4 regions of the Trichocoleus sp. FACHB-46 genome follow, and region 4 is predicted to be linked to each of the others. Evidence: predicted binding sites of a transcription regulator. Region 4 holds the regulator's gene; each other region holds the start of a gene.
The links. Region 4 encodes NtcA, which controls nitrogen genes in cyanobacteria. Its sites were predicted from a motif close to TTTGTANNNNNNNNTACAAA; they were not measured.
Positions count from the first base shown of each region.

Region 1 (3,500 bases), on a different contig from region 4:
AGAGCGCTCCTGCCGCCCGCCTAGAAGCGAGGCACCTAAGTTAACCAATTCGTCCAGCTTGTCACCTCCCCGGCTGCTGCCGTCTACACGGCTATTGCCTACACGACTGCTACCTACAAACGTGTTAGCTGCTTGAGTTTGTTGGCCGCTGTCAGCAATTGTCAAGTTTTGGAAGACGCGATCGCGAGTGGTCAGTGGGTCTTGATTTGGCGGGACTGTCAGAACAATCCGACAACTAGAATTTTTCTCGGTGGTAACACAAACTGTGTTGTAGTTATTTTCCACCGCCGTTCGCATTTCCTGTAGGCCATCAGGACGGTAGAGTTCTAAACGGCGACTGATTTCTTGACAACGAGCTTGAGGAGTCCAACCACCGCCTAGTTGGCTGGGTGTCGCCCAGGGATAGGATTCGCTAGGACGGCTCTCTGGGTGATAAACCACCGTGTACTGGCCGTTGAGCATTTCACAAGTAAAGCGGGGTCTATTTGCCACGCTAGTTTGAGTAGAGCCGCTACTTGGGTTTGTCGTAGGTGTAGACTCCGAATTTTCAGCCTCTGTTTGTACTTGAATATCCTTTGATGCTGATCCGGAACTGGTAGGTGTGGCAGCGATCGCACTACCAGTCATCCCTGCGAACAACCCACCACCTAAGAACACCACAGCTCCTGTAGCCAAACTTGTAGCCTTAAAAGTAAGAAACGTTAGCTTGAAACGACCTTGAGAATTACCTTGAGATTGCAATAACACCATAATCAAAGCCTCTTCAGAGTGAATGACAACTAATCACCGCAACACCACCCCTGATGTAACAAAGCCCTGATGCACCTAATGCGACAGAGCACTCCTACAACCCTGATAACAATTCAGACCTAGCATTTACATCGGAAGATCCGCCGACCTAGGAGGGTGATTTCACCGAGTCTTCATTGAAGTTGGGTTTCTGCTGAAGTGTTTAAAGCTGAGGTTGTCAGGCAAGGTCCGTGAACTTCTGAGGTTAAATTGCCCTTGTTACTCTAAAATTGGCTCAAATTATTTAATTTGACGCTACTGTTAGCGCAGCTCTGATTAGATGAGCTAGTTTCACAAAACTTTATTATTCAGCATTCGTATCGTATACTACGCGAGGATGACCAACAAGGAGTATTGATAACGATGTCGGAGGCAGTAAAGCCCCTGACAGTGCCGAAGGAGTTAATGGGTCCTCCGGGTCAATTTAACCCGACGCTGCTAATGTTCCTGGCAGCGGTAGCCATAGAAATCCTATCGATACTGGGTTACTGGTGTTGGGAATGGCTTGACTGGTGCTGCTTTAGCATGACTGTCATTGCTCTACATATGGTGGGGACGGTGATTCATGATGCATCCCACAATGTGGCACATCGCAATCGCATCATCAATGCCGTCATGGGGCATGGTAGTGCCTTAATGCTGGGTTTTTCTTTCCCAGTCTTTACGCGCGTGCACATGCAGCACCATGCCAATGTGAATGATCCAGACAATGACCCCGATCACTTTGTTTCGACCGGGGGGCCGCTCTGGTTTATTGCGGCTCGTTTCATGTACCACGAAATTTTCTTTTTCCGCCGTCGGTTATGGCGGAAGTCCGAGTTATTGGAGTGGTTTCTCGCTCGCCTAGCCGTCGGTGCTCTAATTTACACAGCCTGCCAGCACGACTTTCTGGGCTACATTTTCAATTTTTGGTTTGTGCCTCTGGCAGTTGTAGGCTTAGCTCTGGGCTTATTCTTTGACTATTTGCCCCACCGACCTTTTCAGGAGCGCGATCGCTGGAAGAACGCTAGAGTCTACCCCAACCGGATTCTGAACCTGCTGATTATGGGTCAGAACTACCATCTGATCCATCATCTGTGGCCTTCTATTCCCTGGTACAACTATCAGCCTGCTTACTATGCCACTCAGCCTTTGTTAGACGCTAAGGGTTGCCACCAATCGCTGGGTTTATCAAAGACTAAAGACTTTTGGCACTTTGTGTACGATGTCTTCCTAGGCATTCGTTTTCACCGCCCGCGATCGCTGGAGTCTTCAGAGGTAAACACTCCTATAAGCCAAGCTAGCCCAGCCAACAGTAGCTTAGAGGTAGCTCAGGGCTTGGAAGTTCACAGTTGACCAGTCCAGTTAAACCCGGCTTAAACCACTAAAAAAGGGAGCAAGACTTAACTCTGCTCCCTTTTTTAGTGATTGAACTTAGTTAACGATGAGACTTAACGACGGGCGATGCCAAGCCTGTTTGAGCCAAGATCCAATCGGGTCTTAAGCTCTTGGCTTGACGCAGATAGGGATGATAGATTTCGACGTGCGGATTTGGAGTATTGAAATGAATCAGGAAGCGAATGCAACGCTCCAAACTGCCTTCAACGTGCATTTGTTGCACATCTATCAAAGGGACATTCTGCCAACGGGGACGATCACGCGCTACTGAAGCCGGAAAGATGGCGTCCAAGTCGCGGGTAACTGAGAACGTCGCACTGATAATTTCTTCTGGATCGAGTTGATTATGAGCTTCTAGCTCATCTAACAGCTCAGCGACTGCTTCTCGAATTGCCTCAGCCGTATTTTCTGAGGCAGTTGTTGCACCACGAATTGCCCGAACTCTCCATTCCACGCCATCATCCTCCGTCATGTGATTAAACCAAGGTTCATCAAGTTGAATTTTTATGGCTCAGATTATCTAACCTGAGCGATCGCAACGATAACTGAAAATCTTGACAATGCGAGCCAATGTTAACAAAATCTAGGATTTTCAAGGCTTTAATTGTCAAGTTTGGGCAAGTGGTTCACTAAGGTCGGTAAAGCCACAAAGGTAGACCACTGGTAGATAACTCAAACTCCATCCAATCGAGGCTGGCTCTCACTCCCAAGCGAGTTTGACTCGTACTAGGAACGACACGGCTCCAGAAGGGCTTACGTTCTTCCAAGTTGTAGCAACGAGTTTTTTCTGGATCAAGACCTGCAAGTTCTGCCGCCCAGCGACGAGCATCTTCTTCGGTTCCTAGGCGATCTACAAGCCCTAGTTCTTGAGCTTGCTCACCTGTGAAAACTCTCCCATCTGCAAAGCTTTTAACTGTATCCACCGCCAGCTTACGGGCGTCAGCAACAGTCTGCACAAACTGTAGATAGCTTGTGTCAATCAACGATTGCAAAATATGGGCTTCTGGCTCTGTCAGCTCTCGGTCAAAAGCCAAAATATCTTTGTAGGGACCAGATTTGATCACTTTGAAGGAAACGCCTACTTTTTCTAGAAGACGCTCTAAGTTATTGCCCCGGAGAATTACCCCAATGCTGCCAGTGATGGTACCCGGATTGGCGACAATGTAATTTGCGCCCATGCCAATATAAACGCCACCCGATGCAGAAATATTGCCGAAGCTGGCAACAATTTTGATTTTTTCACTCAGACGTTTGAGGGCGCTGTAGATTTCTTGGGAGTCTCCGACAGTGCCACCAGGGCTATCAATTCGTAGGAGCAGAGCGGGAAATTCTCT
Region 1 covers NZ_JACJOD010000010.1:46,088-49,587, forward strand. Annotated here, with positions in the region: gene H6F72_RS06150 (COP23 domain-containing protein) at 1-750, opposite strand, end outside; gene crtR (beta-carotene hydroxylase) at 1,153-2,124, shown strand; gene aroH (chorismate mutase) at 2,207-2,620, opposite strand; gene sppA (signal peptide peptidase SppA) at 2,796-3,500, opposite strand, start outside.
Region 1: crtR (beta-carotene hydroxylase) is a predicted target of NtcA. The motif match lies at 1,104-1,123, and genes of this name have one in related genera.

Region 2 (3,500 bases), on a different contig from region 4:
TGAGGAATCCACTGTACGCTTCCATACCGTGCTCACCAATATCCAGACCCTTGAGTTCTTCTTCTGGCGAGACGCGAATGCCTAAGGTTGCCTTGAGGGCGAACCAGAAGATAGCGGAGAGAATTCCGATAGTCAAAGCAATAGCCGCGGTGCCTAAGAGTTGCAGGCCTAGTTGATTCAGCCCGCCGCCCAGTAAGAAACCTGTGCTAGGACCAGCAGTGTAGAGGATATCTTGACCCACTTTGACGTTAGGACCAACGGCAAACAGACCGACGGCGATCGTGCCCCAAACGCCATTAACTAAGTGAACCGAGATTGCGCCTACAGGGTCATCAATTTTTAGACGGTCGATCCAGAGAACGGCAAAGACAACCATCACTCCACCGATCGTGCCAATGATGGCAGATGCCCAAACTGGGACGAAGGCACAGGAGGCTGTGACCGCAACTAATCCTGCTAGGATGCCGTTGATCACCATTGAGAGATCAGGCTTGCCTAAGATGATCCAGGCGGTGATGGTCGCAGCCAAACCACCAAAGGCAGCAGCAAGATTGGTGGTCATGGCAATGTGACCGATTTGCCAAGTGATGCTCATGGTGGAGCCTGGGTTAAAGCCAAACCAGCCTAGCCAGAGAATTAAACAACCCAGGGTGGCGATCGCAATATTGTGTCCTGGCATGGCATTGGAACTGCCATCTTCGTTGTACTTGCCAATGCGGGGTCCCAAGATCGCCGCACCCAGCAGTGCAGCCCAACCACCCACAGCATGAACTACCGTTGAGCCTGCGAAGTCCCAGAAACCGAGGTCGGCGAGCCAGCCACCGCCCCAAATCCAGTGTCCTGTCAGTGGGTAAGCAACGCCGACTAGCAACAAGCTGAAGATTAGAAAATCAACAAACTTGATTCGTTCTGCCACCGCACCGGAAACGATGGTCGCAGCAGTACCCGCAAAGGCAAGTTGGAAGAAGAACTTTGCCAGCAGCGGGACACCTGCCCAGTTCAGTGAACCATAGGCTCCTTGGTAGGCATCCAGGGTGGCTGGGCTGTTGTCAACACCAGAGAGGAAAAAGACGCCATCGGTACCAATAAACTCGCTACCACCGCCAAACATCAAGCCGAAGCCCGCGACCCAAAAAGCAATGGTAGACATAGCGAAAACGATTAAGTTTTTAGCCAAAACGTTAACCGCATTTTTCTGGCGACAGAAGCCAGTTTCTAGCATGCAGAAGCCAGCATTCATAAAGAACACCAGCATTGCGGCTACCATTACCCACATGGTGTCTAAGCCCACTTTTAGGTCAGACGTCGCCTTAGCTACATCTGTCAAGTTAGGAGCGGTTTGAGCGACACCCGCGTAGCCCCAAGCCAGCACGATGACGAGGGCTAAAGGAATGCAGGCTTGCCAGCTTGGTGAGAGCATTTTGGCGTACCAGTTGGGAGAAAACCACTTGGCCGCTTTCGGTAAGGACAGCTGTCTATGTCTGCCCCGCGACTTCTTGGTGAGCATTAGTTTTGACATTGCCAGTGAATGATTCCTTTGTGAACTAAGGCAGTGAACTCGCACAGAAAACTACAGCCTGACTGCAAGCAAAGCCACCCTCAACTTTGCTACGAGCAGACTGCTAGAAATAATCGACAATTGCGCCACTCCGAGAGCCGAACGCCTAACTAGAAAGACTTAAAGATCTTGGTTAGCAAGTAAAAATGATTGCACCAATTTCAGGGCAGTTCGTTCTGTATCCCTTGTAACAATTTCGTACTTGGTTCACCTTTTGGGGTGGTTAATTTTGCAGTTAAGCTCTCTACAGGCGATCGCACTGATTCAGACTGCTTGTTTCAGCTAAGCCAAAACTATAAATCTAGGAATTCGCTGAGACAGTTGACAAAATGCTAGATTATCAATACATTTGTACTAAGTGTTACCTCATCACTCCTTTAGGAGCTGGCCCCCAACGACCTCTGGGGGCTATTTTTTTAGAGATATGTGCTGCTGAATACTCAAAATAGAACTCACTCCATTAAAATAGTAAGCGTGCTAAGTAATGCCACTTGGAGCTGCAATGACCTCTTCCCCTGCCAAGCAAAAGTTACCTAAGGAATGGCAGGAAGTATTGGCTCCCCACGGCTTGGGTTATCGCATCAAGCTACTCTCTCAGCTCTTGAGCCGTAAGTTTCAAGAACGCCTAGAACCTCTGGGACTGACTCCCTTTCACTGGGTAGTGCTGTGTTGTCTTTGGGAAGAAGATGGCTTGGCAACTTCCAGCATCAGCGAGAAACTGCAACAAGTGGGTGGAACTTTAACTGGCGTTCTAGACCGCATGGAAGAGCGAGGGCTAATCCGGCGAGAACGAGACTCTCAGGATCGGCGAATCTGGCGAATTTGGTTGACAGATGCAGGCAAACAGTTGCATGAAGTGTTGCCTCCGATCGCAGTGGAAATTCGCGACAGTGCCTTGGTTGGAATTTCGTCATCAGAGCGCCAGCAGTTCTCAGACTTACTGGACCAAATGATTGCCAATATTTCCTAGATAATGAATATTTTCTAGATAAAACAATGGGCTGAGTGCCAGGACCTCTACCAAATTGGTCCAACAGATTCTGGTCAAAGTTAGATTCAATTCACGCAGCATTTCAGGATATGAGTCTTGTTTGTGATTGGAAGTCTGTTGAAGCGACGGTTGATTTCCACTTGAGTTTGCTGTGAACTGGGCTGTAGGTAGAGTTCTGGCGAACAACCAGTTAGTAGCTTGAGTAAAGCAGTCAGCGTTAGAGACTAGGACAATCAAGCATGAGGCTGGACACCAGAAGACTCAACTCGATCTTTCGAGCTTTAGAGTCAAGAAACTACCGTCTATTTTTTGCAGGTCAGGGTTTGTCTTTAATTGGCACCTGGATGACCCAGACCGCGACAATTTGGCTGGTGTATGACCTGACTAATTCTGCTTTGCTATTGGGGGTCGTGGGTTTTGCTCAACAAATTCCTAACTTTTTGTTGACTCCCTTTGCTGGTGTATTTGTCGATCGCTGGAATCGGCATCGCACGCTGTTGATTACTCAAGTTTTGGCAATGATCCAGTCGCTGGCGTTAGCAACTTTAGCCTTGACTGGCACCATTCAGATTTGGCAGATTATTGCCTTGAGTGTATTTCAAGGGTTTATCAATGCCTTTGATATGCCAACTCGCCAAGCATTTGTAGTAGAGATTGTGGAGAAAAAAGAAAACCTGGGTAACGCGATCGCCTTGAATTCTTCTGTGTTTAGTGGGGCACGGTTGATTGGTCCTGCGATCGCTGGCTTTGTGATTGCCGCCGTAGGCACTGGGGCTTGCTTTCTAATTGATGGCATTAGCTATATCGCTGTAATCACGGGATTGTTGGCGATGCGATTACCAGCCAGATCACTCAAGCTGAAGGCAAGCAAAGAACCTATCTGGCAAAAGCTAACCGAGGGCTTCACCTACGCCTTTGGATTTCCACCTATCCGCTCCCTGTTGTTGCTTA
Region 2 covers NZ_JACJOD010000006.1:582,859-586,358, forward strand. Annotated here, with positions in the region: gene H6F72_RS02890 (ammonium transporter) at 1-1,519, opposite strand, end outside; gene H6F72_RS02895 (MarR family winged helix-turn-helix transcriptional regulator) at 2,061-2,528, shown strand; gene H6F72_RS02900 (MFS transporter) at 2,789-3,500, shown strand, end outside.
Region 2: H6F72_RS02890 (ammonium transporter) is a predicted target of NtcA. The motif match lies at 1,734-1,753, and genes of this name have one in related genera.

Region 3 (3,500 bases), on a different contig from region 4:
GCGATATTGCCGATCATCTAATCATTAGCGAAAGTACCGTTAAGTTCCACATGAATAATGTCTTGGCGAAATTGCAGGCGCGGACTCGTTACCAAGCGATTTATGAGGCGATCGCTAAGGGATGGCTGGTTACATAAATCTGAGAAAGTGCTGCGATCGTTTCTCCTGTCCTTATTGTTAGATCTCCCACTTCCGTAGTGAGAGATACAAAGACTTGAGAAATCAGGACTTAATCTGGCAACACATTCCAGCCAGTCAGAAGTCAGCTTATGAACAATCACTATTCAGTCATTATTGTGGGTGGAGGTCAGTCAGGGCTTTCCATGAGCTATTGCTTGAAGGAGAGAGGCATCGATCACATTGTTTTTGAGAAGAACAAAATTGGCTATGCTTGGCGCACTAAGCGCTGGGACTCTTTTTGTTTAGTCACACCCAATTGGCAATGTAAACTCCCAGGCTATGCCTATCCAGGCGATGATCCTCATGGTTTCATGCAGAAAGACGAAATTGTGCAATATATTGAAGCTTATGCTGCCTCTTTCGATCCTCCCATTCAGCAAGGTGTTGAGGTATTAAAGCTTAGTCAGAATGTAGCCCAAAACTTCTTTGAGGTGACAACTTCAATTGGAGAATACACGGCTGACCAGGTAGTTGTGGCATCCGGTAGCTACCATCTTCCTAAGGTGCCAAAGATTGCTGAACGGCTCCCTAAAAACATCACGCAACTTCACGCCTCAGAATATAAAAACTCCCAGTCTTTACCGCCTGGAGCCGTGTTGGTCGTAGGTACAGGGCAGTCAGGATGCCAAATTGCTGAAGATCTGCATTTGGCTGGTAGACAAGTACATCTCTGCGTGGGGAGTGCGCCGCGATCGCCCCGGCGGTACCGAGGTAAAGATGTGGTCGATTGGCTGGACCAGATGGGATATTACGATTTATCGATTGAGGAGCATCCCCAAAAAGAAAAAGTGAGGGCCAAAGCCAACCACTATGTTACAGGTCGAGATGGAGGTCGAGAGATTGACTTACGACAATTTGCTCTAGAAGGGATGCAACTTTATGGCAGGCTGAAGGATATTAGCGATCGCCAGTTGGAATTCTGGGATAACTTGCAGCAAAATTTGGATCAAGCCGATGCGGTAGCGGAAAGTATCAAGAAAACCATTGATGGATTCATTGAGAAAAACCAAATTGAGGCTCCCACAGAACCTGCTTACTATCCAGTTTGGCAGCCTGAGCAGTCGATCCTCAGCCTGGACTATGCTCAAGCCAATATCAGTGCAGTGATTTGGTGTACTGGGTATCAGTCTGATTTTAGTTGGGTAGAGGTGCCTGTCTTTGATGGCAAGGGGTATCCAGGCCATGAACGGGGTGTAACCGGAGTCTGGGGACTCTATTTTCTAGGGCTTCCCTGGCTCTATACCTGGGGGTCAGGCCGCTTTTCTGGAATCGCCCGTGACGCCAGTTATCTAGCAGATTACATCGTCGCCAGGAAGAAGGTGTCATACCCCAATGACTGGAGTGTGGTCAATGAATTTTTGCTGGGTTCGTAGTCCAGAGACGCATTGTTAGCGACCTAGCGAAATCGATAGGTACTTAGGTGAGTTTGGTACTAATTTTCAGCGTTTTGGCCTGAGAAATAGACCGAGCGATCGCCCTCCCTAGCCTTATTGATAGAGTTAAACCTTTCGTAGTGAGGAATACAAAGATCTCCTCAGCTAGCCCTTAATCTGGCAACACTATTCAAGGAAAAAAAGATGCCTGAAGTAACCACTCCTGCTCATCAAGTTGGTGATTTCTTTGTTGATTACGAAGAGAAAGTCTTTCCCGATGTCAAAGCTGAACCTGGCGAGAAAGCATTGGTGACATTCCACACCGTTGCGTTTGAAGGATCGATTGGTTTTGTCAATTTATTGCAAGCTACGCGCCTACTGCGTAAGGGATTTGAGACTTCTGTCTTGTTGTATGGCCCTGGCGTAACTTTGGGGGTGCAGCGGGGATTTCCTAAGTTAGGAGATGCAGCTTTCCCGGGGCACCAGAACTTTAATGACCAAATCAGCAAGTTTATGGCAGAGGGTGGCAAAGTTTATGCTTGCCGCTTTGCTTTACAAGCTTTGTATGGGCATGGTGAACCTTCCCTGATTCCTGGCATCCGTCCCATCAATCCTTTGGATGTACTAGATCTAGTGCTCCTGCACCGCAAAGATGGAGCCTTGATTTTAGATACTTGGACCTTGTAAATAATGAATGATTCCCAAACCATTCGAGCCGCAGCCATACAGATTAGCCCAGTTTTGTTTAGTCGAGATGGCACCACCGAGAAGGTGTTGCAGGCGATCGCTAAAGCTGCCAAAGCAGGGGTGCAGCTGATCGTTTTTCCTGAGACTTTTATCCCTTATTATCCTTACTTCTCCTTTGTGCAACCGCCCGTTCTCATGGGGCAGGAACATATGCGGCTGTATGAAGAAGCGGTGACCGTGCCTGGGCCAGTGGTAGATGCGGTAAGCAGAGCGGCTCGTTCTTATGCAATGGTGGTGGTGCTAGGAGTCAATGAGCGAGATCATGGCTCCCTCTACAACACACAGCTAATTTTTGATGCCGACGGCACTCTATTGTTGAAGCGGCGCAAGATTACACCTACCTATCATGAGCGAATGGTGTGGGGGCAAGGAGATGGTTCTGGTTTGAGAGTTGTGGAGACAGCAGTGGGAAAACTGGGTGCCTTGGCCTGCTGGGAGCACTACAATCCTTTGGCTCGATTCGCCCTCATGGCCCAGCATGAACAAATTCACTGTGCCCAATTTCCTGGTTCCTTAGTAGGGCAGATTTTTGCCGACCAAATTGAAGTCACGATTCGTCACCATGCCTTGGAGGCTGGCTGTTTCGTTGTCAATGCTACAGGTTGGCTCTCTCCAGAACAAGTCGGACAAATCACCACTGATGAGAAGCTGCAACGAGTGCTCAGTGGCGGCTGCAATACCGCAATAATCGGGCCTGAAGGCAATCATCTTTGTCCGCCGATTACAGAAGGTGAGGGAATGGCGATCGCCGATCTAAATTTCTCCTTAATTACTAAACGGAAGCGCATGATGGATTGTGTTGGTCACTATTCCCGCCCAGAGTTGCTGCAATTGCAAGTCAATTTAGAGGCTCAGACAGTGATGGCAGAATCTCCCGACAGCAATTTTCTAATGGCCGAAATACCCCTTGACCCTTCTCTACAACCTACTCCCTAGCTGCAACACTGCATGGAAAAACCACCTCTACCCCCCTTCACCCTGGAAACAGCAAAAGTCAAAGTTCAGGCCGCAGAAGATGCTTGGAACACACGCGATCCGCAGAAGGTTGCCTTGGCTTACACAGAGGATTCCCAATGGCGCAATCGAGCTGAGTTCTTTAGTGGGCGAGAAGCGATCGCGGCTTTTCTGAAGCGCAAGTGGGCCAAGGAGTTAGATTACCGTCTCAAAAAGGAGCTTTGGAGCTTTACAGAGAATCGGATC
Region 3 covers NZ_JACJOD010000032.1:175,060-178,559, reverse strand. Annotated here, with positions in the region: gene H6F72_RS20990 (LuxR C-terminal-related transcriptional regulator) at 1-137, shown strand, start outside; gene H6F72_RS20985 (MSMEG_0569 family flavin-dependent oxidoreductase) at 270-1,553, shown strand; gene H6F72_RS20980 (MSMEG_0572/Sll0783 family nitrogen starvation response protein) at 1,758-2,240, shown strand; gene H6F72_RS20975 (Nit6803 family nitrilase) at 2,244-3,236, shown strand; gene H6F72_RS20970 (nuclear transport factor 2 family protein) at 3,249-3,500, shown strand, end outside.
Region 3: H6F72_RS20980 (MSMEG_0572/Sll0783 family nitrogen starvation response protein) is a predicted target of NtcA. The motif match lies at 1,688-1,707, and genes of this name have one in related genera.

Region 4 (3,500 bases):
GATCTCATAGCCAGAATCAACATAGAGGATTTGCCCTGTCATACCGCTGGACAAATCACTGCATAGGAACGCCGCTGTATTGCCAACTTCTAGTTGAGTCACAGTGCGCCGCAGGGGTGCCACTTCTTCCACATGATGAATCATGTCCAGAATTCCCCCAACCGCAGAGGAGGCGAGAGTTCTAATTGGGCCAGCAGAAATGCCATTGACTCGAATATTGTGGGGGCCCAGTTCTGCGGCCAAGTATTTAACGCTCATTTCTAAGCCCGCTTTGGCAATGCCCATAACGTTATAGTTGGGCACCACACGCACCCCGCCCAAGTAGGTCAATGTGACAATGCTGCCGCCTTCTGTCATCAGGGGTTTAGCGGCACCACTGAGCTGAATTAACGAATAAGTGCTGATGTCTAAGGCTGTGGTAAATCCTGGCCGCGAGGTGTTGCTAAAGTGGCCAGATAAGTCATCTTTGTTGGCAAAGGCCAGACAGTGAACCAAGATATCTAGCTTGCCCCACTTCTCCTTCACAGTCTCAAAGGTGGACTGAATCTGAGCATCATCTTGCACATTGCAAGGCACAAACAAGCTGGGTTCTAGCGGTTCAACCAGTTCTGCTACTTTTTTTTCCATCTTGCCCCGCTCATCGGGCAGATAGGTAATCCCTAGGTTGGCACCCGCTTTATGGAGTTGTTGGGCAATTCCCCAAGCAATCGAGCGATTGTTAGCAATGCCTGTGACTAAGGCATTTTTTCCGGTCAGATCCAGCATGGCAATCTCTTCGTTAAGGGCAATTACGAGAATACTCAAAGATGGGGGCTTAAAGATATTGACATCTACTGTCGCTGGCAGGGTGATACGCTGCCTTGAGTCCTATCACAAGATATCTGTCTTTAGGGGGAGTAAGATAGGGTCTAAATAGATCGCTTACAGCTAAGATCCGTTCGTTTGTAGTCCTCGAAACAGCAGCCAAATTCTTCAGCCATTGGCGATCGCTGGCCGATTGTGTATCAAATAGAACAAAAAATGACTCTGGAGTAAGTTTAAGTGTTCTAAAGTCATCAATTGCTTACAGTTGGCTCACCTTCGTAAGGTTCATCTCCAGACGAGCGGCCCATGAAGGTTGGAGAAGGGCATCGAAAAGGTAAAAGGATATGGTAATGACGCAGGATAGGCCGTTAGCATCTGTGTTTCGTCAACTGGGAGGCGGAGCATTTCCTCCCGTGATCGAAACGTTTGATCGAGGCAAGACGATTTTCTTCCCCGGTGATCCAGCGGAGCGTGTCTACTTTTTGGTCCGAGGTGCGGTCAAACTGTCTCGCGTTTATGAAGCGGGCGAAGAAATCACCGTAGCCTTGCTGCGAGAAAATAGTGTCTTTGGGGTTCTCTCGCTGATTACGGGCAATCGCTCCGATCGCTTTTATCACGCAGTTGCTTTTACTCCGGCGGAATTGCTGTCGGTGCCCATTGAGCAAGTGGAAAAAGCCCTCAAGGATAACCCAGAGCTGTCGATGCTGATGTTGCAAGGGTTGTCTTCGCGCATCTTGCAGACTGAGATGATGATCGAAACCTTGGCCCACCGAGATATGGGATCACGCTTGGTCAGCTTCTTGCTCATCCTCTGTCGTGACTTTGGCGTTCCTGGCCCTGACGGGATCACAATTGATTTGAAATTGTCGCATCAGGCGATCGCAGAAGCGATTGGTTCCACCCGTGTCACAGTCACACGCCTACTTGGAGATCTGCGACAGGAGAAGATGATTTCCATCCATAAGAAAAAAATTACGGTTCATAATCCCGTCGCTCTCAGTCAACAGTTCAGTTGATCTGCTATGGTTAACCTCTAGTAATAACAAGCGCTTACAGCGACTTGAATACAGCTCTCTGGCCGAGGAAGGTGCTTCATGGCACTCCTGCGAGGAAACAAAGAGAGCCCTGATGCTCTCCTGACGCTGAGGCAAGGCAGCAACTTTTGCTATCTGGGTCTGCTTGTTGTCGTCCTACAGGTGTGATGGCACACAAAACTTCTGGGGCATGAGATAGGCTGTATCTGAGTTGGGTGTGAGCCAAATGGCTTCCTGAGGGTAGATGACCAGCGGGTACATCTTAATTGTGGCAATCTTGGTGTTGGGGGGTGTGATCGCAACGGTGGGCGATCGCATCGGTACGCGCGTAGGCAAGGCTCGCCTCAGCTTGTTTAACTTGCGTCCTCGCAAAACCGCGGTCTTGGTGACGATTGTCACGGGTGGCATCATTTCTGCTTCTACACTCGCCATTTTGTTTGCTGTGAGTGATCAACTCCGTACTGGCGTTTTTGAATTGGGCAAAATTCAGAAAAACCTCTCTAGGGCGCGAGAAGATTTAGCAAAGACGAGAGTTCAAAAAAACCAAGTTGAGCAAGAGCTGACCCAAGCTCGCGCGGAGCAAGTTTCGGCCCAACAACGGCTGGATCGGATTAATTTGTTTCTTAAGGCCGCGATCGCCAAGCAAGCGACGACAGAAGCACAGCTAAATCGTACGCAAACCCAGCTAGGTCGAGTCGAGGCCGAAAGAGCTCGCACCGAAGCTCAGCTCGATCAAACTCAGAGCCAACTGAGCCGCGCGGAAGCAGAAAAGGATCGGATTGAAGATGCCAAAGACCGCACCGAAGTAGAACTAAACCGAACTCAAACGCAACTAAGCACTGTTTCTCAGCAAGCAACGGGACTCCGCTCCGAGATCGACCGACTGGATAACGAGCGCCAAAACTTGATTAAAGAAACTAAAGATTTAGAGATTCAACAAGCCAATTTAGAGAAAGCTGTTCAAACCTTGCAGCGGTACTACCAGTACTATCAAGCGCAATATGAAACCCTACGCCAAGGCAACGTTGCTCTCTTCCGGGGACAAGTGTTGTCAGCAGGGGTCGTGCGGATCGTTTCTCCCACAGGCGCTCAGCAAGCAATAGACCAGTTACTGCGAGAAGCAAATCGTAACGCTATCAAGTTGACCCGTCCTGGTACTGGTCAAGTCAGCGAGCAGATTATTCAAATCACCAGACCGGAAGTAGAACAACTGGTTGACCAAATTGAAGATGGTCGCGATTACGTCATTAGAATTCTCTCAGCGGGTAACTATGTGCTAGGAGAAAAGAGCGTTCAGGTGGTGGCGAGCGCTACGCTCAACCAAGTCGCATTTCTTTCTGGTGATGTCATTGCTGCCGCTTCAGTTGATCCATCTACCCTAACTGAAGCCGACATTCAAAAGCGGATCGAACTGTTGCTAGCCGCCACGGAGTTTCGAGCCAGAGGTGCGGGGGTACTCACGGAAGGAGTACAGATCGCTGCAAATGGTCCTAGCGTCACGGCAATTTTGAGCTTTGCCGAGCAGTTGAAGCAGTATCGCCAGCCGCTCGATTTAAAGGTTGTAACCACGGGTGTGATCTACACAGCAGGCCCGCTGAAGGTGGAGTTGTTAGCGATTCAGAATGGCCAAGTGGTGCTGAGTACTAGTCGGGACATTCCTCG
Region 4 covers NZ_JACJOD010000013.1:395,215-398,714, forward strand. Annotated here, with positions in the region: gene fabI (enoyl-ACP reductase FabI) at 1-765, opposite strand, end outside; gene ntcA (global nitrogen regulator NtcA) at 1,149-1,820, shown strand; gene H6F72_RS09460 (DUF3084 domain-containing protein) at 2,083-3,500, shown strand, end outside.